One region of the Serratia sp. GW822-FHT06E05 genome, then DNA from elsewhere that is predicted to be linked to it. Evidence: predicted binding sites of a transcription regulator. Region 1 holds the regulator's gene; each other region holds the start of a gene.
The links. Region 1 encodes LexA, which represses DNA repair genes until DNA is damaged. Its sites were predicted from a motif close to TNCTGTATGTACATACAGNA; they were not measured.
Positions count from the first base shown of each region.

Region 2: the regulator LexA is predicted to act here: its motif matches at 2,409-2,428, upstream of umuD (translesion error-prone DNA polymerase V autoproteolytic subunit).
Region 3: the regulator LexA is predicted to act here: its motif matches at 5,072-5,091, upstream of mutH (DNA mismatch repair endonuclease MutH).

Region 1 is NZ_JBXALM010000003.1:396,117-403,390, forward strand. It holds gene dusA (tRNA dihydrouridine(20/20a) synthase DusA) at 1-215, opposite strand, end outside; gene AC1RKC_RS11835 (tetratricopeptide repeat protein) at 420-953, shown strand; gene AC1RKC_RS11840 (RNA polymerase sigma factor) at 996-1,484, shown strand; gene AC1RKC_RS11845 (anti-sigma factor family protein) at 1,481-2,239, shown strand; gene zur (zinc uptake transcriptional repressor Zur) at 2,425-2,937, shown strand; gene AC1RKC_RS11855 (CsbD family protein) at 3,043-3,252, opposite strand; gene dinF (MATE family efflux transporter DinF) at 3,539-4,903, opposite strand; gene lexA (transcriptional repressor LexA) at 5,005-5,613, opposite strand; gene AC1RKC_RS11870 (diacylglycerol kinase) at 5,735-6,103, opposite strand; gene plsB (glycerol-3-phosphate 1-O-acyltransferase PlsB) at 6,252-7,274, shown strand, end outside.
Region 2 is NZ_JBXALM010000002.1:18,740-26,013, reverse strand. It holds gene AC1RKC_RS07590 (SGNH/GDSL hydrolase family protein) at 1-1,286, shown strand, start outside; gene AC1RKC_RS07585 (hypothetical protein) at 1,300-2,019, shown strand; gene umuD (translesion error-prone DNA polymerase V autoproteolytic subunit) at 2,442-2,864, shown strand; gene umuC (translesion error-prone DNA polymerase V subunit UmuC) at 2,864-4,132, shown strand; gene AC1RKC_RS07570 (SOS response-associated peptidase family protein) at 4,129-4,836, opposite strand; gene AC1RKC_RS07565 (hypothetical protein) at 4,881-5,447, opposite strand; gene AC1RKC_RS07560 (YeaH/YhbH family protein) at 5,664-6,932, opposite strand; gene yeaG (protein kinase YeaG) at 7,122-7,274, opposite strand, start outside.
Region 3 is NZ_JBXALM010000010.1:91,345-98,618, reverse strand. It holds gene aas (bifunctional acyl-ACP--phospholipid O-acyltransferase/long-chain-fatty-acid--ACP ligase) at 1-698, shown strand, start outside; gene lplT (lysophospholipid transporter LplT) at 698-1,894, shown strand; gene AC1RKC_RS20175 (NADP(H)-dependent aldo-keto reductase) at 1,928-2,968, opposite strand; gene AC1RKC_RS20170 (YgdI/YgdR family lipoprotein) at 3,149-3,367, opposite strand; gene AC1RKC_RS20165 (TerC family protein) at 3,541-4,257, opposite strand; gene mutH (DNA mismatch repair endonuclease MutH) at 4,353-5,039, opposite strand; gene rppH (RNA pyrophosphohydrolase) at 5,736-6,263, shown strand; gene ptsP (phosphoenolpyruvate--protein phosphotransferase) at 6,276-7,274, shown strand, end outside.

The DNA of each region.
Region 1 (7,274 bases):
AGTTGCAGCGCCACAGGATGTTCTTCTTCGCTGTAGGCCAGATAGTCGCCCTTACCGTGGATAATCGCGCCGGTAGTCACCATCTCGGTATACAGCAAGGTTTCCTTGGTCAACAAGCGGTGGAAGTAACGGCAATGACGATCGGTCCAGTCGAGCATCGGCGCGATGGAAAAACGATTGGCGGCGTATTTTGGGGCGTTATTGTCTGTCGTCATGCTGGGCTACTGGCTACCTGATTCTGTCTGGGGTTCAACGAACGGCATGCTGCCGCAAACGGCTATTATAACGACAATCGACGGCGTTGGGAAAACCGCTGTGTCGCCGATAAAAAAGCACCGGCAAAAGCGAATAAAAAGAGGCTGTCAGGTGTTCTCTCTGTAAGGCCGCAGTTCTGCGTCCTTCATGATGAGGAAATAACCATGAACAGTTTCGTTAAACGCCTGCTGCTGCCAGTCATTGCCGGTTCACTGCTGTTATCCGGTACGGCTCTGGCGATGGGCGGCGATGGCAACGGTCAAACCACGCCAACCTGCCCCAAAGGCCAGATATACGATACGAAAACCAAAACCTGCATGGTGGATAAAAGCAGCATGGTCAGCGACAACGATCGCACGAACTATGCCTATGCGCTGGCCAAAAGCGGCCGCTATCAGGAAGCGCTGGATGTGCTGAATACCCTCAAAGATCCCAACACTGCCGTGGCGCTGAATTACCGCGGCTATGCCACCCGCAAGCTCGGCCGCACCGACGAAGGGATCGGCTACTATTTAAAATCAGTGGCGCTCGATCCGAAATACCCCAAAGTCCGCGAATACCTGGGTGAGGCTTATATGATCAAAGGTCGTCAGGACCTGGCGAAGGAGCAGCTTAGGGTTATTCAATCGCTGTGCGGTACCGGTTGTGAAGAATACCGAGATCTGGCGGCGGCTATCGATCATCACCCTGAATCGTAAAACCCGGAGGCAAACATCAGCAGCGACGCGATCCGCAGCGAAATCGGCCAATATCTCTCCCGCCTGTGGCGCTATGGCTTGGTGCTGTCCCACCGGCGGGACGTAGCCGACGACTTGGTGCAGGCCACCTGCGTGCGGGCGTTGGAACGCGCCGCACAGTTTGCCGTGGGAACGCGTATGGACCGCTGGTTATTTTCCATTCTTCACTCCATCTGGTTGAACGAGGTCCGCTCTCAGCACATTCGCCAGGGACAGGGCTTTGTCGACGTTGAAGAACTGGCCGGTGCGGAAAACGGCGAGCAGCCGATTTGGGCCAATGAAGTGATGCAACGGGTTAATCAACTGCCGGAGGCGCAGCGCAATACGTTGTTTCTGGTGTACGTGGAGGAACTTTCTTACCGGGAAGCCGCTGAGGTGCTGGGTGTGCCCATTGGCACCATCATGAGCCGTCTGGCGGCGGCACGGCTGCGGTTGGCGAACGACAGCCTGCTGCAAACCCGTACCCCGCAGGTAAAAGGAGAACAATCATGAGTTCCGCCTACGCAACGGATGAACTGCTGGTCGCCTATCTGGATAATCAGTTGGACCCACAGCAACGCCACCGGCTGGAACAGCGTCTGGCCGGCGAACCGGCGTTGGCTGAACGCTTGTCGTTGCTGGAGCGCAGCAGCTTGCCCTTTAAGCAAGCCTTTGCGCCTTTGCTTGATGAAGCGCCGGTACAAAGATTGCAGGCAGACTGGCCGCAAGCCTCCTCTGCACCACCGCATAGCGTCAGCCGCCGTGGCCTGATTGCCGCCGCCGTCGCTTTTCTGGCACTGGGCATCGCAGGCGATCGCGCCTATCTGCAGCTCAGCCAACCGGATGACAACTGGCGGAGCCTGGTCGCTCAATATATGGCGTTGTACACCCCGGAAACGCTGATGGGTTTTGAAGGCTCCGCAGCGCAGATTGCCAGTCAACTACAGCACACCGGTGATCGGCTGAGCATCGCGCTTCCTCTGTCGCAGCTGACGTTGCAAGGGGCCGAACTAAAAAACGCCCGTGTGCTGGCGTACGACGATCGCCGTATTGCTCAATTGACCTGGTTGGATGCGCGGTACGGTGTATTGGCACTGTGTATTATCCAGCAACCGGGCAAGTCGCAGCCCGCAGAGAGCGAACAACGCCTGGGAATGAATGTGGTCTATTGGTCCGATACCAGACACAGTTTCATGCTGATTGGCCATAATCCAGCAGTGGAAATGGTCAGATTGGCCAGTCAATTACAACGTTCGCTGACCGCCTAAAAGCCAACGCAAAGCCATAGCCTGCGAGAACGGCACGGAACATCGTGAATACCATCACATTTCTGGCTAACAACGGGTGCTAAACCGGACGTTTAATGCACCATACTGGCAGAAAAGTGGCCGACTCTCGGCGATTTGGCTGAAGCATGGTAAAATCGGCTTTTTTACGTACCGGGAAATTTGCCATGAACTCAAGCACCCAGGAAAAGCTGCTGGCGCAGGCTGAACAACTCTGTCAGCAACGCAATGTGCGACTGACACCGCAGCGGCTGGAAGTGTTACGCCTGATGGCACAACAGCCCGGTGCCATCAGCGCTTACGACCTACTGGATTTGCTGCGCGTAGCCGAACCCCAGGCCAAACCCCCCACGGTTTACCGTGCATTGGATTTCCTGTTGGAACAAGGCTTTATTCATCGCGTGGAATCGGCGAACAGCTATGTTTTGTGCCATCATTTCGAACAGCCGATGCATACTTCCGCACTGTTTATTTGCGATCGCTGCGGCCAGGTGACTGAGCGCACAACCGAAGGGATCGAAGAGACGCTGCAAAAGCTGGCTAAAGAGTCAGGATTTGCCCTACGTCACAGCGTGGTAGAAGCCCATGGCCTGTGTGAGGGTTGCGTTGAGGTAGAAGCCTGCGATAGCAAACATGATTGCGGCGAACACGATCACAGCATCGCTATCAAGAAGAAATAAGAGGGTATCAGGTACCTCCCTGTACCTTCGGCCATAGCGTCAAGGGGATTGAAACGCCTGGCCATCAGCATAGTTTACGGCCGCAATCCGCTGCGGCCTATCGCACTACCAGCGATACTTGTTGTGGTCTTCCCAGGATTTCACTTCTTTCTCGGCCGCCTCTTTCTGGTAGCCGTAGCGTTCCTGAATTTTACCGACAAGCTGTTCGCGTTTCCCTTCAATGACCGTCAAATCGTCATCGGTCAGCTTGCCCCATTTTTCCTTCACTTTCCCTTTAAACTGCTTCCAGTTACCGTCGGCTTGATCTTTGTTCATAACCTCTCCGTTACCTGTGATTAGTCAGTTTTAAAAACTTGTCGCTGGGCTTAACTGAGTAATAATCATGGTCAATTGACCTAAAATGAAGGGAATGTCATTCCAATTCATTCCGCCAGCCACATGATTAACTATAGCAACAGATATCGATAAAGAACAAAAAACCAGAATAAAAATTCAACAAAACAACAAAATTAAGTAAAACACCCGAAATAACAGTCAGTAAGCGGGACTAAATCGACGCGATAATATGTAACTCAATATGAATACAAAACATTAGTTAATTTTATGATAACGTCTCATTGTGAGCCGTTGGATCCGCGGCAAACCAGGTACCGCGCAGCCTGTGGCGGTGCCAAATCCAGCCGAGCGCGATGCCTCGCAGAGAAAGAAAGACCGCCAGCGCCAGCCATAAACCATGATTGCCCAAGACGGGTACGGTCAGCAGCGTTAAACCATAGCCGGCCGCTGCCACTGCCATGCTGTTGCGCATTTCTGCTCCTCGGGTGGCGCCAATAAACATGCCGTCCAGCAAATAGCACCATACGCCCACCAATGGCAGCACCACCTGCCACGGCAGATAGTGGCCGGCCAGCGCACGCAGTTCCGGTAACGAGGTCAAGGCGGCGATAATATGCTGACCGGCAACGGCATAAACCAGGCCAAAGGCCAACGCGACCAGACAGGCTTGTCGGCAAGCCGCACGCCACACCTTGCGCAGTTGGCTATCGTCACGCGCGCCATAGGCATGGCCAGAATGCGCTTCAACCGCGTAGGCAAAACCGTCGAGCGCATAGGCGGTAAAGGTCAGTAAGTTCATCAGCACCGCATTCACTGCCACTACTTCGCCGCCAAGCCGGGCACCGAAGATGGTCAAAGAAGCGAAGCACAGCTGCAGCAGCAGGGAACGCAGCATAATATCGCGGTTCAGCGCCAGCAAACGCCGCAGGTTACCGCGCCAGGCAGTGCGCAGCATCGGCATGGAAATGCCACGTAGGCGCATGACCCGCCAGGACAGCCATAAGCCCAGCAGCAGCGTGGCATACTCAGAAATAGCTGTCGCCGTCGCCGCACCTTGCACGTTCCAGCCCAGCCCCATCACCAGCCAGATATCCAGTACAATATTCAATAAGTTGCCGACAATCAGCAGGATCACCGGCGCACGTACGTATTGCACGCCAAGCAGCCAGCCCAGGATAACCATGTTCGCCAATGCCGCCGGCGCGCTCAACCAGCGGATCTCGAGGAATAATCGGGCCTGCTCCAGCACCGCCTCGTCGCCACCGACGATTTTCAGCGCCAGTTCGATCAGCGGATGGCGCAGCAAGACAATGGCCACACCGGCCAACGCCGCCAGCAGCAGCGGTTGCATAAAGGCGCGCGCCAATCCCTGTGGGTTTTGTGCGCCCAGAGCCTGTGCAGTCAGACCGGTGGTGCTCATACGCAGGAACAACAACAGCATGAACAGGAAGCTGGTCGCCATCGCTCCCACCGCCACACCACCCAGATAAACAGGGCTGTCGAGGTGACCGATCACTGCGGTATCCACCAGCCCAAGCAACGGCACGGTGATATTGGAGAAGATCATTGGCAGCGCCAGGCGCCACAAGGCTTTATCGGTATCGCTGGTGAAGGCGGAGAGCAGGCGCATAGTGAAATGTTCCCGTGGCAATGCGGTTTTAATCGGTCAGAAATGATATCGCCCCAGAGCTGGGGCGATTTAAATCAAAGGGCAGCGTGCAGGCTTATGGGTTAAACCCAGTCGCCGTTGCGGATCACGCCGACCGCCAAGCCTTCAATGGTGAAGTTCTGCTGACGCAGATCAACCACAATCGGCTGGAATTCACTGTTTTCCGGTAGCAGCTCAACCACGTTACCGTGCTTTTTCAGCCGCTTGACCGTAACTTCATCTTCGATGCGCGCCACAACCACCTGGCCATTACGCACGTCCTGAGTTTTATGCACCGCCAACAGGTCACCGTCCAGAATACCGATATCACGCATCGACATGCCGTTAACCCGCAGCAGGAAATCCGCGCTCGGTTTGAACAGTGAAGGATCCACCTTGTAGTGACCTTCGATATGCTGCTGTGCCAGCAGCGGCTCACCGGCAGCCACGCGGCCAATCAGCGGTAAACCCTCTTCATCTTCCATCAGCAACCGAATGCCGCGCGAAGCGCCGGAGACGATTTCGATGACGCCTTTACGCGCCAGCGCTTTCAGATGTTCTTCTGCGGCATTTGGCGAACGGAACCCCAGACGCATGGCGATCTCGGCACGCGTCGGCGGCATGCCAGTGGACGAAATATGATCGCGAATCAGATCATAGACCTCTTGCTGTCTGGTAGTTAGTGCTTTCATTCCGCCCCCTGTTTGTTTATACAGTCTTGCTGTGAGTATATACAGGTAAGTGCGGCTTGGGAACCGAAGAATGAATAAAAATCAGGGATTAGCGACCCGGATCGCAACGAGCTTGCTCTGCTCAGACAAAGTGCTGCCACAGCACCGCGGCCCAAACAAACAGCGCCAAAATAACCGCCAGCAAAACTGCCGCCGACCCCATATCCTTGGCCCGGCCGGACAGCTCGTGATACTCGGTCCCCACCCGGTCAACAATCGCCTCAATTGCGCTGTTGAGCATCTCGACAATCATCACCAGCACCACCGACCCAATCAGTAAAATGCGCGCTATCGCACCCACGTCCAGCCAAATCGCCAGTATGATAGCCAGCACGGTCACCACCAACTCCTGGCGGAACGCCGCTTCGTGCTGCCAGGCAGCGGAAAAACCTTTATAAGAGTAGCCGGCGGCTTTAATAATACGGGTCAGGCCGGTTGCTTGGTTCGTCATGTTTTTAGTGCCTTTCGCAGAGGTAAGTCATAATTAAACAGTCTAGGCCAGGAAGCGCTCACGGCTCCCGGTTTTCCAACACCACAGATCTGCTACCCGGTTTCTGGTATGCTTGCGGCGCATTGCTAACAAGAGGCTTCACGTTGTTATGTCAGGTTGGCGTAAAATTTATTATAAACTATTGAATTTACCACTCAAATTGTTGGTAAGAAGTAAGGTTATCCCTTCAGATCCGGTCACGGAGTTAGGGTTGGATCCCTCACGGCCGATTTTGTATGTTTTACCTTATAATTCCAAGGCGGATTTACTGACGCTGCGCACCCAGTGCCTGGCGCAGGATTTGCCCGATCCTCTCGAACCGCTGGAAATAGACGGCACCGTGCTGCCCAGCCACGTGTTTATTCACGACGGCCCGCGCGTATTCCGCTACTACACGCCGAAAGAAGAGTCGGTAAAACTGTTCCACGACTATCTGGATCTGCACCGCAGTAACCCGGATCTCGATATTCAGATGCTGCCGGTTTCGGTGATGTTTGGCCGCTCTCCGGGGCGCGAAGGCCACGGCACACCGCATCTGCGCTTGCTAAATGGCGTGCAGAAATTCTTTGCCGTGCTGTGGCTCGGCCGCGATAGCTTTGTGCGCTTCTCCAATACCGTTTCGCTGCGCCGCATGGCGACCGAGCACGGTACGGACAAGATCATCGCGCAAAAGCTGGCTCGCGTAGCCCGGATGCACTTCTCGCGTCAGCGTCTGGCCGCCGTAGGCCCAAGCCTGCCGGCCCGTCAGGACCTGTTCAACAAGCTGTTGGCGTCCAAAGCGATCGAAAAAGCGGTCGAAGACGAAGCGCGCAGTAAAAAAATCTCCCACGAAAAAGCCCAGCAAAATGCCATTGCATTGATGGAAGAGATTGCCGCCGACTTCTCTTACGAGACGGTGCGCCTTTCCGACCGCGTGCTGAGCTGGACCTGGAACCGCTTGTATCAGGGCATCAACGTCACCAACGCCGAGCGGGTGCGTCAGCTGGCGCAGGACGGCCACGAGATCGTGTATGTGCCCTGTCACCGCAGCCACATGGACTATCTGCTGTTGTCCTATGTGTTGTACCACCAGGGCCTGGTGCCGCCGCACATTGCTGCCGGTATTAACCTCAACTTCTGGCCGGCCGGGCCG
Region 2 (7,274 bases), on a different contig from region 1:
GTGCGGATGTTCGTGATGCAACGGCAAAGAGTGTTAATTTTGATGGAGGCACTCGACTGGTATCCACAGATGGAGATAAATACTTAGGGGCTGAAACTGGTTTAGATGGCAATACCATATGGGGCACAGACCCAACAACGGCACGAAAAATATATTTGAATAGGGCTCTTTTTAATAATCCAGGACAGCTACTTGGGGATTGTTCTTCATCTGGTGATTCTATTTCTGATGCGGCAATGTTTAATGGTGCATTTAAGCCGTTTGGTTGGCAAATGTGGGCATCATTGAATACAAATTGCCGTATAAGAATTGATGGTGTTTATGCCACGGCAGGAATGAGAACTGACCAAATCCTTGCCACTCATATTCCTCAAGTTGTGGCGGCACGCAATACCTTCAACATTCATATGAGTGGCCGTAACGATATTGTGCAAGGTGAAGGGATTGCAGGAAACCTTGATAAATATCTTAACGAAGTGACTATTCCATCGTTCATTAAGATATTCGAAACCCTGCTGCTTGCTGGGATAATCCCGGTCGTATGCACAATGGCAGCTCAAGGTAACAGTTCCAGTGCCACTCAGCGGGCTGGTGAACATAAACTCAATAACTGGCTTCGTGCCTATGCCAGAAAACAAAAACTCCCGTTTATTGACTTGCACAAGGCGACAGTGGATCCAGCAACGGGAGATTGGTTGCCGGGCTATAACAAAATTGATGAAGATGGTAATCCAGACCCATCACACCCATCAGAAACAGGCGCTAAAGCGATGGGCAAGGCACTTTCTGATGCGCTGGAGGCTTGGACATCCCCCGTTTACCCAACTATCGCTGAAGAACAAATTGCTGCAGGGCTGACGAATAACCTTTTGGCTAACCCGCTTTTTTACACGCTGAATGGTGCCGGAGATGCTCCTGATGGTTGGACTACCGTAACCGCTGGGACGAGTTCTATTGCGCCTGACCCAGAGGGCAAAGGGAATATTTGGACGTTAAGAAATTCTAAACGTACTAAGCAAATTACCTTAACGCCAGGCGATAAATTAGGGTTTGGTTTCTTTATCAAATCCAATACTGACGTTCAGTTTGAATTTTATATTGCACAGGGAAGTGCAAGCTCCACTAATTATCTTGCTGGAATGAGGACATGGAATAAGAAGGTGGATGACTTCAGTTATTTCTATCAAGAATTTGTTGTTCCAGCCGGAGTGACAACAGCAACCTTGGTTATAAGTTGCGGAGCGGTAGATATCAACACCAAACAAATCGGACTCTTTAAATTATAATCAGGCGGAAAAAATGAATAGCCTTCGCACAATCTACGATGTGACCTTTAACCTCGACTATACGAACATAATCGACCCGCGGATCCCCCTGATTACTGACACGCTACTTGCAGGTTATGACTGCTTGAGTAACCGGGACTTTTCAGGGCGTGGTAACCATTTCACCTGGAACGGCGGATACAACGCTCAAGGTGCAATTCTTTTAAACGATAGTAACCACATCATTCAGACGCCAGTTATTGAACGTGATGAAATGACGGTCATTGGCTGCTGGAATCTCGCAACTAACGCAAACAATGCATCCCTGGTGAATAACCTTGATACCTCTTCAGCGAACTATCGTGGTGGCCGTATCATTAAGTTGAATGGGGGAACCGGGCAGGTTGATATAGCAACGGGTAATGCAGGCAATCTGAATTCAATCGGGATGGGGGTTGCTGGCGGTTGGACGGTGAGAGCCTGGAGCTGGAACAACACAACGCTTCGAGAAATCCTGCATGCAGGAACAGTGGGCGCATCGGTCAACATGAGTGCGAGAGCTAAGAACGTGTCTCGTGGTTACAGTGTTAATGGCGTACCGGCTGGCGTATCTGGAGGCTCTATCTCTGCTGGTGCCCAGGGTACGCTTGGGTTTCTGCTGTTCTACAACGAATTTATGGACTTGTCGGTAGCTAAATCTCACATGGATACCGTTGCCACTATTGTTGGTGGCCGAGGCCCGTTTGTTCCATAAATGATAGGGCGGGGTTATCTCCGCCTTCTCCAGTCCCATTCAGCATGAGCCCAGATAGCAAGCATCACGCAACTTGAGATGAACATGACATCCGGCCAACGAGTAAATCCAGTGGTAATGGATGCGAAAGAAACTACGGCTGCGATCCGTGTCAGCGCTTTGATGGGCATTTGAGGGCCAAGGCAAGGGGATTAGTCCTACATGTTGAGGCCGCAGCTAAAACGCTTCAAATTGGTTTTGTAGATCAATTACTGAGTATCGATCGTCCAAAACGATCGCAAAGCTAACTATCACGCAAAAACATTTACAGGAACTATCTTTCTTTACCGATCAATATCCTACCATTCCAAGAGTTTTCCGAACTTTCCCCCGCTAAAAATTTGCGCTTATACTGTATAAAAACACAGTAACAAGGCAGCATTATGACTTTCTTTTATCCAACACCAAACCCAACCAAACTAGAGATCCCGCTGTTTTCCGATAAAGTACCAGCGGGCTTTCCCAGTCCTGCAGCTGATTACGTTAGTTCACGTATCGACTTGAACGAGTACTGCATCAGCCACCCTAACGCGACCTATTTCCTCTATGCGACCGGCGACTCGATGCTGGAGGCGGGCATCACGGAGGGCTCTATGCTCGTTGTCGATCGCAGTATCAACCCAGCCCATGGTGATATCGTCATTGCCAGCATCGCCGGTGAGTTCACTGTGAAACGCCTTTGCTTACATCCGCGCGCGCAGCTTGAGCCTATGAACCCGAAGTATGAGCCGATCTCACTCCATGACGGCGGCGACGACCTGGAGGTGATGGGCGTCGTAGTGTCTTCGATAACGAGGCTTAAGTAATGTATGCGCTCGCCGATGTTAATAGCTTTTACGCCAGCTGCGAAACATTGTGGCGTCCAGACCTGCGCGGCCGGCCCGTTGTCGTTCTATCGAATAATGATGGGTGCGTGGTGGCCAGGAGTAAAGAGGCGAAGGCTCTGGGCCTGAAAATGGGGGAACCCTACTTCAAAATTAAGCGCGAATTTGAGAGCGTCGGGGGGATAGCGTTCAGCAGCAATTATGAACTCTATGCTGATATGTCACAGCGAGTAATGGCCGTTTTAGAAGAGATGGCGCCGCGTGTTGAGATTTACTCAATTGATGAGAGTTTTATGGATCTGACAGGCGTCCGTAACTGTATCGACCTTGAAACCTTCGGTCGCCAGGTGAGGGCTAAAGTGTTGCGCGATACCGGGCTAACTGTCGGTGTTGGCATTGCCCAAACCAAGACACTGGCGAAGCTGGCCAACTTTGCGGCGAAGAAGTGGGACAAGACTGGCGGGGTTGTGGATTTGTCCAATGAAGGGCGCCAGCGCAAACTTATGGACTTACTGCCGGTGAATGAAGTCTGGGGTATCGGCCGGCGGATATCGAAAAAGCTTAACATGATGGGGATCGAAACCGCGCTTCAGTTAGCCGACGCTAGCACTACGATGATCCGCAAGCACTTCAGCGTTGTGATAGAGCGGACTGTGCGAGAGCTACGCGGTCAACCTTGCCTTGAACTTGAAGAGTTCGCGCCGACGAAGCAGCAGATCATTTGCAGCCGAAGCTTTGGTGATCGCATTACCGAATATAACCAGATGCATCAGGCGATCTGCATGTACGCGACGCGCGCGGCAGAGAAGCTGCGTGAAGAGCGACAATATTGCCGGCATGTCAGTGCCTGGCTTAAAACCAGTCCGTTCGCCATCAATGAGGAATACTACGGCAACACAGCCAGTATAAAATTGAGTACGCCGACGCAGGATACCCGGGACATAATTGCCGCGGCTATGCGCTGCCTTGATGCGATTTGGCAACCCGGTCATCGGTATCAGAAAGGCGGGGTAATGCTGCAAGATTTCTTCAGCCAGGGCGTTGCCCAGCTTGGGCTGTTCGATGAATATCAGCCGCGGCATAATAGTGAGCAGTTGATGGGTGTACTTGACCGCATCAATAACTCGGGTAGGGCAAAGCTATGGTTCGCAGGACAAGGAGCAGACCAGGCGTGGTCAATGAAGCGTGAGCTGCTTTCACCGGCATATACCACTCGGCTCAGTGATCTTCCCCGTGCGCGAGTATATTAAACCAACGGGCTTGAGATTGGTTTTATGAGTTCGGCATTATCGTTACGGATGTTGCCGACTGATTTACCTACTGGGTACCATGAAAAATCATCGGGAGGCGTGGCCGCTTCCTTTGCCAGTTCTTCAGCGCGCTCTGAGCTCGTGCTCGGGTCCATCCATTCGCGTGCTGCCGCCGGCGGTAAAACGACGGGACGCCGATCATGAATATCGAGTAGGCCAGATTCACTGGAGCTGGTCACAATGACAAAACCGTCATCATCAGGAGGATCTTTTTCATCGGGGTGATGGCGGCTTATTGCAGCGAAAAATATCGGCGATTTCGATTCATGATAGATGAAGTAAGGCTGCTTTACTTTGGCGTCGTGTTTGTCTTTCTTCCACTCATACCAGCCATCAGCCATTACCAGTGCACGGCCGTGATCCCATAATGGCTTAAACATTCTGCTGGTGGCTGCCGTTTCAACGCGGGCATTGATAACCGGCTGGCGTTTCATTTCACGCCACCAATCCGGGCCGTAACCCCACTCAATAGGATCAAGGTGCAATTTATCGTCGCGTTGATTAAGTAAAAGCACGCGGGTACCTGGCGCTACGTTATAGCGACGGATCGGAACATTATCTAACGCACCGGCGAATTCGAGGTCAGAAGCGAGCACATCGAGATAGTCGGCGCGGGTCTGTACTTGAGCAAAACGGCCACACATAGATAATTATCTCAAAATAATGTTAATGTATATTACTGTTTTAACTAATCATCTACTTTGAAATCATCTAAATAAGAAGAAAGTTTAAGTGCGGAATTTACATAGTTTTCAATGGCAGAAAAAGAGTAATCAAAGCGATACGAATGTACTGCTTCATTGCGCATGGTACGTAATTCTTTGAATATATTTAATTTTTCGTTATCGAGAATTTTGTTCTCTTGTAGTTCGCGCATCAGATATGCAGGGCTTGGTGATGGTCGCAAACCATGAGTAACCCTAAGGACAGCCCCATATGCAGAATTTTCCAACTGAATCCATGACTCAAGTATTGCTTGTCGAGGCCCAGTGGATAACAAGTGTTCTTTCTTCTCCTTGCTTGCATCAATCTCTGGTGGTAGGGAAATTTCAACACTATCAGCCACCTCTTGAGCCTTCCTTTCAAACTCAAGCTCATATTCTTTAAATTTTAGACGCTTCAAAGATAGAAGTAGATCCTTTATGTCATTCTTCCCGTAGTAGGCAATAAGAATAATGGCGCCAGGCCAAACGACAGAACCTACAATACTGGAAATAAAATCAAGCACTTTAGTTAAAAAGGTTAAGAAATCCATAGTGTCTCAATGACTAGTGATCTTGGGTTTATAACCCTATGTTATAGGTAACTGCTGAGTAATGTCATGTGGCCTGACATTAAAAGTTAAGCGAATCATTCCCCAAAACTACAGGCAATCTATTGTTAAGCAAGCAATTTCAAATCACTCAACGAATACAAAAAAACAGCCGGAAAACCAAGTTAACCGGCTGATTTAAAATGAATTTATGTGTAATTATACGGTCTGCTTGTGGAAAAGTTCGCGGAATACCGGGTAAATATCGTCCGGTTCCCGGATATGCTGCATGGCAAAGTTTTCGAATTTTGCCTGCAGGTCCTCGTATTCGCGCCACAGCGTCTGGTGGGCGCGGCGGGTGATTTCAATGTAGCTGTAGTAGCGAACCATCGGCAGCAGCTTTTTCGCCAGCAGTTCGTGGCACAACGGTGAGTCATCGGCCCAGTTGTCGCCATCCGACGCCTGCGCGGCGTAGATGTTCCATTGCGCCGGATCGTAACGTTCCTCAACCACTTCATTCATCAGTTTCAGCGCGCTAGATACAATGGTGCCGCCAGTCTCCTGCGAGTAGAAGAACTCCTGCTCATCCACTTCCTTCGCTTGGGTATGGTGGCGTATATACACCACCTCGACGTTTTTATAGGTACGGCTCAGGAACAAATAGAGCAGAATATAGAAACGCTTGGCCATGTCCTTGGTGGCCTGATCCATGGAGCCGGACACGTCCATCAGGCAGAACATTACCGCCTGGCTGGAAGGCTCCGGTCGGCGCTCATAGTTCTTATAGCGTAAATCAAAGGTGTCGATAAATGGCACGCTTTCGATTTTCTTTCTCAGTTCGGCAATTTCCTTGCGCAGCCGTTCCTCTTCCAGCAGTTGCACCGGCTCGGTGTTTTCCATCTGGGTGAGTTCGTCTTCCAACTCATGCAAAGCGCGACGTTTTCCTGCGGTCATGGCAGTACGGCGCGCCAGCGAGTTTTGCAACGAACGCACCACGCTGATATTGGCCGGTACGCCGTTGGCGGTGTAACCGGCCCGATGGGTTTTGTACTCGGTGAGCTGCTTATACTGATTCTTTTTCAGGTTCGGCAGCGCCAGATCTTCAAACAGCAGGTCGAGATACTCGTCCTTGGATATCTGGAAAACAAACTCGTCTTCGCCTTCACCATCCTGGCTGGCATTGCCCTGACCGCCGCCGCCACCGCCGCCACCCTGAGGGCGTTCGACGCGGTCATTTTGCACAAAGTGGTCATTGCCCGGATGAACGCGGTGGCGTGTGCCACCGCGACCCTGATGAAACATAGGTTCGTTGATATCGCCAGCGGGGATCGAGACGGACTCCCCACTGTCTACGTCGGTGACCGAACGCTTGTTGATGGCTTCGGCAATCGACTGTTTGATTTGCGACTTGTAGCGGCGCAAGAAGCGTTGGCGGTTAACCATGCTCTTGTTTTTGCCGTTAAGCCGTCGGTCAATGAAATAGGCCATACTTCCCCCAAACGACGTTGCCAACTTTCTATACTCGTTATACTTGCCGTTGCCTCTGTGTTGGTTGCGGTCACTTACCCGAATCACTTACCAGAGTAAGCTCATCGGGATAAGCGCTCTTACCGCCTTGATGCAACGCCAATTATTTTGGGTATACGCCATCTCCATGACGCTAATTCTCATTAGACGTTACGAAGACTTTCTGACCCGCAGATACCATTCACACAGCAGACGAACCTGTTTGCGGGTGTAGCCTTTCTCCATCATACGGTCGACGAAGTCGTCGTGTTTTTTCTGCTCATCCGTTGAGGTTTTTGCGTTAAAGGAAATCACCGGCAGTAA
Region 3 (7,274 bases), on a different contig from region 1:
CCGGTGCGGAAAAGCTGGCGGACAGCACCAAACAGATTTATCAGGACAAATACGGTATTCGCATCCTGGAAGGCTATGGCGTGACCGAGTGTGCGCCGGTGGTGTCAATCAACGTGCCGCTGGCGGCCAAGGTGGGTACCGTCGGGCGCATCATGCCGAATATGGAAGCGCGTTTAATGAAGGTGCCGGGTATTGAGAACGGTGGACGCCTGCAACTGCGTGGGCCGAATATCATGAAAGGCTATCTGCGGGTGGAGCATCCGGGCGAGCTGGAGCCGCCAGCGGCAGAGGATGAACAGGGCAACCTGCAGCCGGGCTGGTACGATACCGGCGATATCGTCACGCTGGACGAACAGGGCTACTGTGTGATCCGCGGTCGGGTGAAGCGCTTTGCCAAACTGGCGGGCGAAATGGTCTCGCTGGAAAGCGTGGAGCTGCTGGCACAGCGCGTATCGCCGGAAGGTCTGCACGCCGCTACGGTGAAAAGTGACAGCAGTAAGGGCGAGGCGCTGGTGCTGTTCACTACCGATGCAAGCGTAACCCGCGAAGCCTTGCTGCGGGCAGCGCGTGAATTGGGCAGCCCTGAACTGGCGGTACCGCGTGATATTCGCCTGTTGAAAACGCTGCCGGTGCTGGGCAGTGGCAAACCGGATTTTGTGACCCTGCGTAAAATGGCTGAACAGCCGGAGACTGTCTGATGAACCCGTCGTCGAACACTGATTCACCCTTGCTTTCGCGCAGCATGATTGCCGTCATTTGCGCACAGTTTCTCTCTGCGTTCGGTGACAATGCGTTGCTGTTCGCCACGCTGGCGCTGATCAAACAACAGCTTTATCCCGACTGGAGCCAGCCGATTCTGCAGATGGCGTTTGTCGCCACCTATATCATTCTCGCGCCTTTTGTCGGCCAGATTGCCGACAGCTTTGCGAAAGGGCGGGTGATGATGGTGGCCAACGGCCTGAAGCTGGCCGGCGCATTGGTGATCTGTTTCGGGTTGGATCCGTTCCTCGGTTATAGCCTGGTAGGCGTGGGTGCCGCAGCTTATTCACCGGCCAAATATGGGATTTTGGGTGAGATCACCAGCGGTGAGAAACTGGTCAAGGCCAACGGCCTGATGGAGGCCTCCACTATCGCGGCGATCCTGCTGGGCTCGGTGGCCGGCGGCATCCTGGCAGACTGGCACGTAGTCGCCGCACTGGCGGTATGTGCGCTGGTTTACGCAGCGGCGGTGATCGCCAACCTGTATATTCCGCGCCTGCCTGCGGCACATCCGGCGACGTCATGGACGCCACGCGCCATGACTCGCGCTTTCTTCAACGCCTGTGTGGTGCTGTGGCGCGATGGGCAAACCCGTTTCTCATTGATTGGTACCAGCCTGTTTTGGGGCGCTGGGGTCACGCTGCGCTTTCTGTTGGTGCTGTGGGTGCCGGTGGCGCTGGGTATCGCCGATAACGCCACGCCGACGTTGCTGAATGCCATGGTGGCGGTGGGGATTGTGGTTGGCGCCGGTGCCGCGGCTCGCTTTGTTACGCTCGAGACCGTGAAACGCTGTATGCCGGCCGGGATCTTGATTGGCGTAGCGGTGGCGATATTCGCGCTGCAAACTACCCTGCTTAGCGCCTATGCGGTACTGCTGATTATCGGCGTCTTGGGCGGCTTCTTTGTGGTGCCGTTGAATGCGTTGTTGCAAGAACGAGGCAAAAAATCGGTGGGGGCAGGCAACGCGATCGCGGTGCAAAACCTTGGCGAGAACACCGCCATGCTGTTGATGCTCGGGCTCTATTCGCTGGCGGTAAAAGTCAGCGTACCGGTGGTCGGCGTGGGGATCGGTTTCGGTGTGGTTTTCGCGCTGGCGATCGGCGTGCTGTGGTTGTCGCAACGACGGGCAAAATAATCAAAGGGGCGCGGTTTAGGCGCCCCTGATTATTTAGGGTGCAGGAATGGTAAAGCGGGTGTGGATCTCTTCCAGCCCCTGAAGCACGTCTTCATTCAACACCAGGTCGAAACTGTCGATGTTGGTTTTCAGCTGTTCCAACGTGGTGGCGCCCAGCAGGGTACTGGCAACGAAGGGTTGCTGGCGAACAAAGGCCAGGGCCATCTGCGAAGGATCCAGCCCGTGTTTTTTGGCTAATGCGACGTATTCGGCAATCGCCAACTGCGTTTGCGGGGCCGAATAACGATTAAAGCGGCTAAACAGCGTATTTCGCGCACCGGCCGGTTTGGCGCCGTTCAAATACTTGCCGCTCAGGGTGCCGAACGCCAGGCTGGAATAGGCTAACAGTTCGACGCCTTCGTGCTGGCTGATCTCCGCCAGAGCAATCTCAAAACTGCGGTTCAACAGGCTGTAGGGGTTCTGAATTGAGACGATGCGCGGCAGCTCATGCTTTTCAGCCAACTGCAGGTAACGCATCACGCCCCAAGGCGTTTCGTTAGACACCCCGATATAACGAATTTTACCGGCGCGCACCTGCTCGGTCAGCGCTTCCAGCGTTTCCAGCAGGGTGACGGTAGCCTTTTCGTCAGTGTACTGATAGTTGAGCTTACCGAAGAAGTTGGTCGCGCGCTGCGGCCAATGCAACTGGTAGAGATCGAGATAATCGGTGTTGAGGCGTTTCAGGCTGGCGTCCAGCGCGGCACGGATGTTTTTGCGATCCAGCGCCTGCTGCGGACGGATACTGCTGTCAGTTCCGCGCACCGGCCCGGCGATTTTGCTGGCCAGCACCAGTTTCTCACGGTTGCCGCGAGCCTTGATCCAACTGCCGATGTACTGTTCGGTCAGCCCCTGGGTTTCAGGGCGGGGCGGTACCGGGTACATCTCTGCGGTATCGATCAGGTTGATGCCAGCGGCTAATGCATAGTCGAGTTGCGCGTGGGCATCGGCTTCACTGTTCTGTTCGCCAAAGGTCATGGTGCCCAGTCCCAGCACGCTCACTTCTAAAGAACTGTGGGGAATACGGTGGTATTGCATTAACGGCCTTCCTTTCGTGTTAGCGCTTACGGGCTATACACCCGATAAAACAGGAGCCAAACAATCTGCAAGGCGGTGATCTCGCCTTTGCCGACTATAACCAAGCCGAGAAGATGGGGGAAGTGGATTCAGTGCGGGGAGGGCTATCGCGCAACGCGGGGGCGATAGCCGATCGGGAAACTAGCGTTCGATGACCTGTGAAACCTGATCGCCGTTGATCTGGCGATGGTTGCCTTTTTCGTCTTTATAGCTGATCAGGCCGGTATCTTGGTCAATCTCTGGCTTGCCCTGAGTCAGGATCATATTGCCGTCTTTGGTCGCCATCACGTAATCGCTGGAGCATCCCGCCAACCCGGCGGCCATCACCAACGCAGACACTGCCATTACCCACTTTTTCATCCTGCGGATCCTCAGTTATGTATGCAAAAAGAAGCTTCTTTCTAGATTAGCAAACTATAGATGCATCGTGTTTCGGATAAGTCCTTATCTCTGTAAGAGAAAGTGACATTGAAACTGTGCGGGGGATACAAAAATATTAACGGGAGCGGCTTACGCTCGCTCCCGTTGGGGGATTACTCAGAGGCGGGTTTTTTCTTGCTGCGCATCAGATTGAGCGCTTCTACCGACATCGAGAAGAACATCGCAAAGTAGATGTAGCCTTTAGGTACATGCACCTGGAAGCTTTCCAGCATCAGGGTGAAGCCCACCAGGATCAAGAATGCCAGCGCCAGCATTTTCACCGAAGGGTGACGGTTAACGAACTCGCCAATCGGCCGGGCGGCAAACATCATAACGCCCACGGCAATCACTACTGCTGCCATCATGATAAACAGATGATCGGACAGGCCTACCGCGGTGATCACTGAATCCAGGCTGAAAATGATATCCAGCAGCATGATCTGCACGATGGCACCGAAGAAGCCGTGCACTTTAGTGTGGTGCTCTTCGTCCGACCCTTCGATGGTTTCATGGATCTCTTTACTGGCTTTCCAAATCAGGAACAGCCCGCCCAGCAGCAGGATCAGATCGCGAGCCGAAACGCTGTGATCCATGATGGTAAACAGCGGATGGGTCAGACGGATCACCCAGGCGATAGAGGCCAACAGCCCCAGACGCATTAACATTGCGCCGGCCAGCCCGATGCGACGCGCCTTGTTCTGCTGGGCTTTCGGCAGTTTAGACACCACCAGGGAAAGGAAAATAATGTTATCAATACCCAGAATGATCTCAAGAATGGTCAGCGTACCTAACGCTAACCAGGCATTGGGATCCATAATCCATTCGAACATTGCCTAGCCACACCTTAATAAAAAGCAAAGGCTGAATTATACGCGTTTATTGATACGGCGACACTGTTAGCTAAACACAGCCTAAACAAAAGCGATCAGATTAAGAAATGTCTTGCCAGCAGCGCGGCGGTGAAACTTTTTTTCAAATAGAAACCGCGCGGTAATGTGAGGATCGGCTGACCTTGTTCGCCGATGGCTTCGGTCAGGGCTTTACTGTTGGCCGCCTTGGGGCGTAGTTGCAGCACTTCACCGTGTCGTGCGGTGATCCGTTCTACGTGGCCAAGCACAATCAAATCCATCAGTTCTTCCCAGTCGCGGCGCAGCATCTCTTCTTCTTCTTCGTTCGGGCTCCACAACAGTGGTGAACCTATGCGCCGCTGTGCCAGCGGAATCTGCCGCTCGCCTTCCACCGGGATCCACAGCACCCGCGCCAGCTTATGGCGTACGTGGCTGCTGGCCCAGGTGACGCCGCTGTTGCCGGTCAAGGGCGCTACGCAGACGAAAGTGGTTTCCAGCGGCTTGCCGGCGGCGTCTATCGGGATGGTTTTCAGCTCGATGCCCAACTCGGGAAAATCCTGTTCCGGCTTGCTGCCGGCCATGGCGCCAAGATACTGCTCCAGCAGCATGCCAACCCATCCTTTATCCCGCTTCAGGTCTTTGGGAATAGGCAACTGCGCACGTGTCGCCAGTTCTCCCAACTGACAGCCGGCAAGCTGCTGCGCCCGTTCAAACAGTTGCTGTTCATTTTCTGGAGGAGGGGGCAGAGGAGATAAAAACGCCATAATGCGAACCTGCTAGATTTGGTTGAAAAATGTACTGTATTTGTACACAGCGAACCTTGGTGGGTAAGGTCTGGGGAAAAGAATAATAGTAGCATGATTTTCCATGACTTTTTTCCCGCTACATGACGGAGGAAAAATTCAGGGCGACGCTTGTGCACCTGAAGCCACCGACAATAAACAGGATCTTACACCTATTTATCCACAGATTTATGGGATAACCCAAATTTTTACCGATCACTGGTTCGATTTACAGCCTTGACTCAGGTTTTTTTTTGCGAAATTGTCCGTTTTGTGCGTAACTCACACGGATAATCTGTGGATAAAAACGACGTTGGTGGATCTTTCGCCAGGGTAAGATCCTAAACGGATATAGATCACATTTTTACTCTGTGTAGGGTTGTTGATAAATAGATAACTTTATGTTTTTAGTGATATATTTTTGTTTTTGTTTTTATGGTGATTTTGAGTTCGCCGGAGTTTTACCGGCTTATCCCTTGAGTTCTTCACACACCTATCCACAGAAAAAGTGAATAAAACCGCGTGTAAACGGCTTCGCATGTTTATAACTTTGCCATTATCTGTGAGTTATCCCAATGTTATCCGGTCTGCACCGCCGCAAAGCAGTGGTTTACCGCCTGTAGCTTGTGTGAAACAATCAGGGTATCTATGCGAATTTAAGCTTATCGAGGTAGTCCGGTGATCGATGATGATGGCTACCGCCCGAATGTTGGTATCGTAATCTGTAATCGTCAGGGGCAAGTCCTGTGGGCTCGCCGTTACGGTCAACACTCCTGGCAGTTTCCCCAAGGGGGGATCAACCCCGGTGAAACCGCAGAACAGGCAATGTACCGTGAGCTGTTCGAAGAAGTGGGGCTGAGCAAAAAGGATGTGCGTATCCTGGCCTCAACCCGCAACTGGTTGCGCTATAAATTGCCAAAACGTTTGGTGCGTTGGGACACAAAGCCGGTTTGTATCGGCCAAAAGCAGAAATGGTTTCTTTTGCAGTTAATGTGCAATGACGCTGATATCAATATGCAACGCAGCAGCACGCCGGAGTTTGACGGCTGGCGCTGGGTGAGCTTTTGGTATCCGGTGCGCCAGGTGGTGTCGTTCAAACGCGACGTTTACCGCCGGGTGATGAAAGAATTCGCCGTCACCGTGATGCCGATGCAGGAGCAGGCAGCGCAGCGGCAGACCCCCGCTTATCGCCGGAAGAGAGGTTAAGTTAAGCCGACTATGCTCACGCGCTTGCGAGAAATTGTTGAGAAGGTGGCCGCGGCGGCCAGCCTGACTGATGCGCTGGATCTTTTGGTCAATGAAACCTGTCTGGCAATGGATACGGAAGTCTGTTCCATCTATCTGGCAGACAATGACCGCCGCTGTTATTACCTGATGGCGACACGCGGGTTAAAAAAACCGCGTGGGCGCACTATCGCACTGGCCTTTGATGAAGGCATCGTCGGCCTGGTTGGGCGCCGTGCGGAGCCGATTAACCTGGCGGACGCGCAGAGCCACCCCAGCTTCAAATATATTCCCCAGGTGAAGGAGGATCGGTTCCGATCCTTCCTCGGCGTGCCGATCATTCATCGCCGCCAACTGCTGGGCGTATTGGTGGTTCAGCAGCGTGAGCTGCGCCAGTTCGACGAAAGCGAAGAGTCTTTTATGGTGACGCTGGCCACGCAAATGGCCGGTATCCTATCCCAATCGCAGCTTAACGCTCTTTTTGGCCAGTATCGCCAGACGCGCATTCGTGCGCTGGCGGCATCGCCAGGCGTGGCAGTGGCTGAAGGTTGGCAGGACAGCAGCCAGCCGTCACTCGATCAGGTTTACAAGGCCTCAACGCTCGATACCGCCAGCGAACGTGAACGCCTGACCCAGGCGCTGGAAGAAGCCGGGGCGGAATTCCGCCGTTTCAGCAAGCGCTTTGCCGCCAGCTCGCAAAAAGAGAGCGCGGCGATTTTCGATCTTTACTCTCACCTGCTGAACGACGCCCGTCTCAAGCGCGAACTCTTCGCCGAGATCGATGCCGGCTCCGTGGCCGAATGGGCGGTGAAACAGGTGATCGAAGTCTTTGCCGCCCAGTTCGCCAGCCTGCAAGACACCTACATGCGCGAGCGCGCCAGCGATCTGCGCGCGCTCGGTCAGCGTCTTTTATTCCACCTCGACGATACCACTCAGGGCGCAACCCAGTGGCCGGCGCGTTTTGTGCTGGTAGCCGATGAACTGACCGCTACC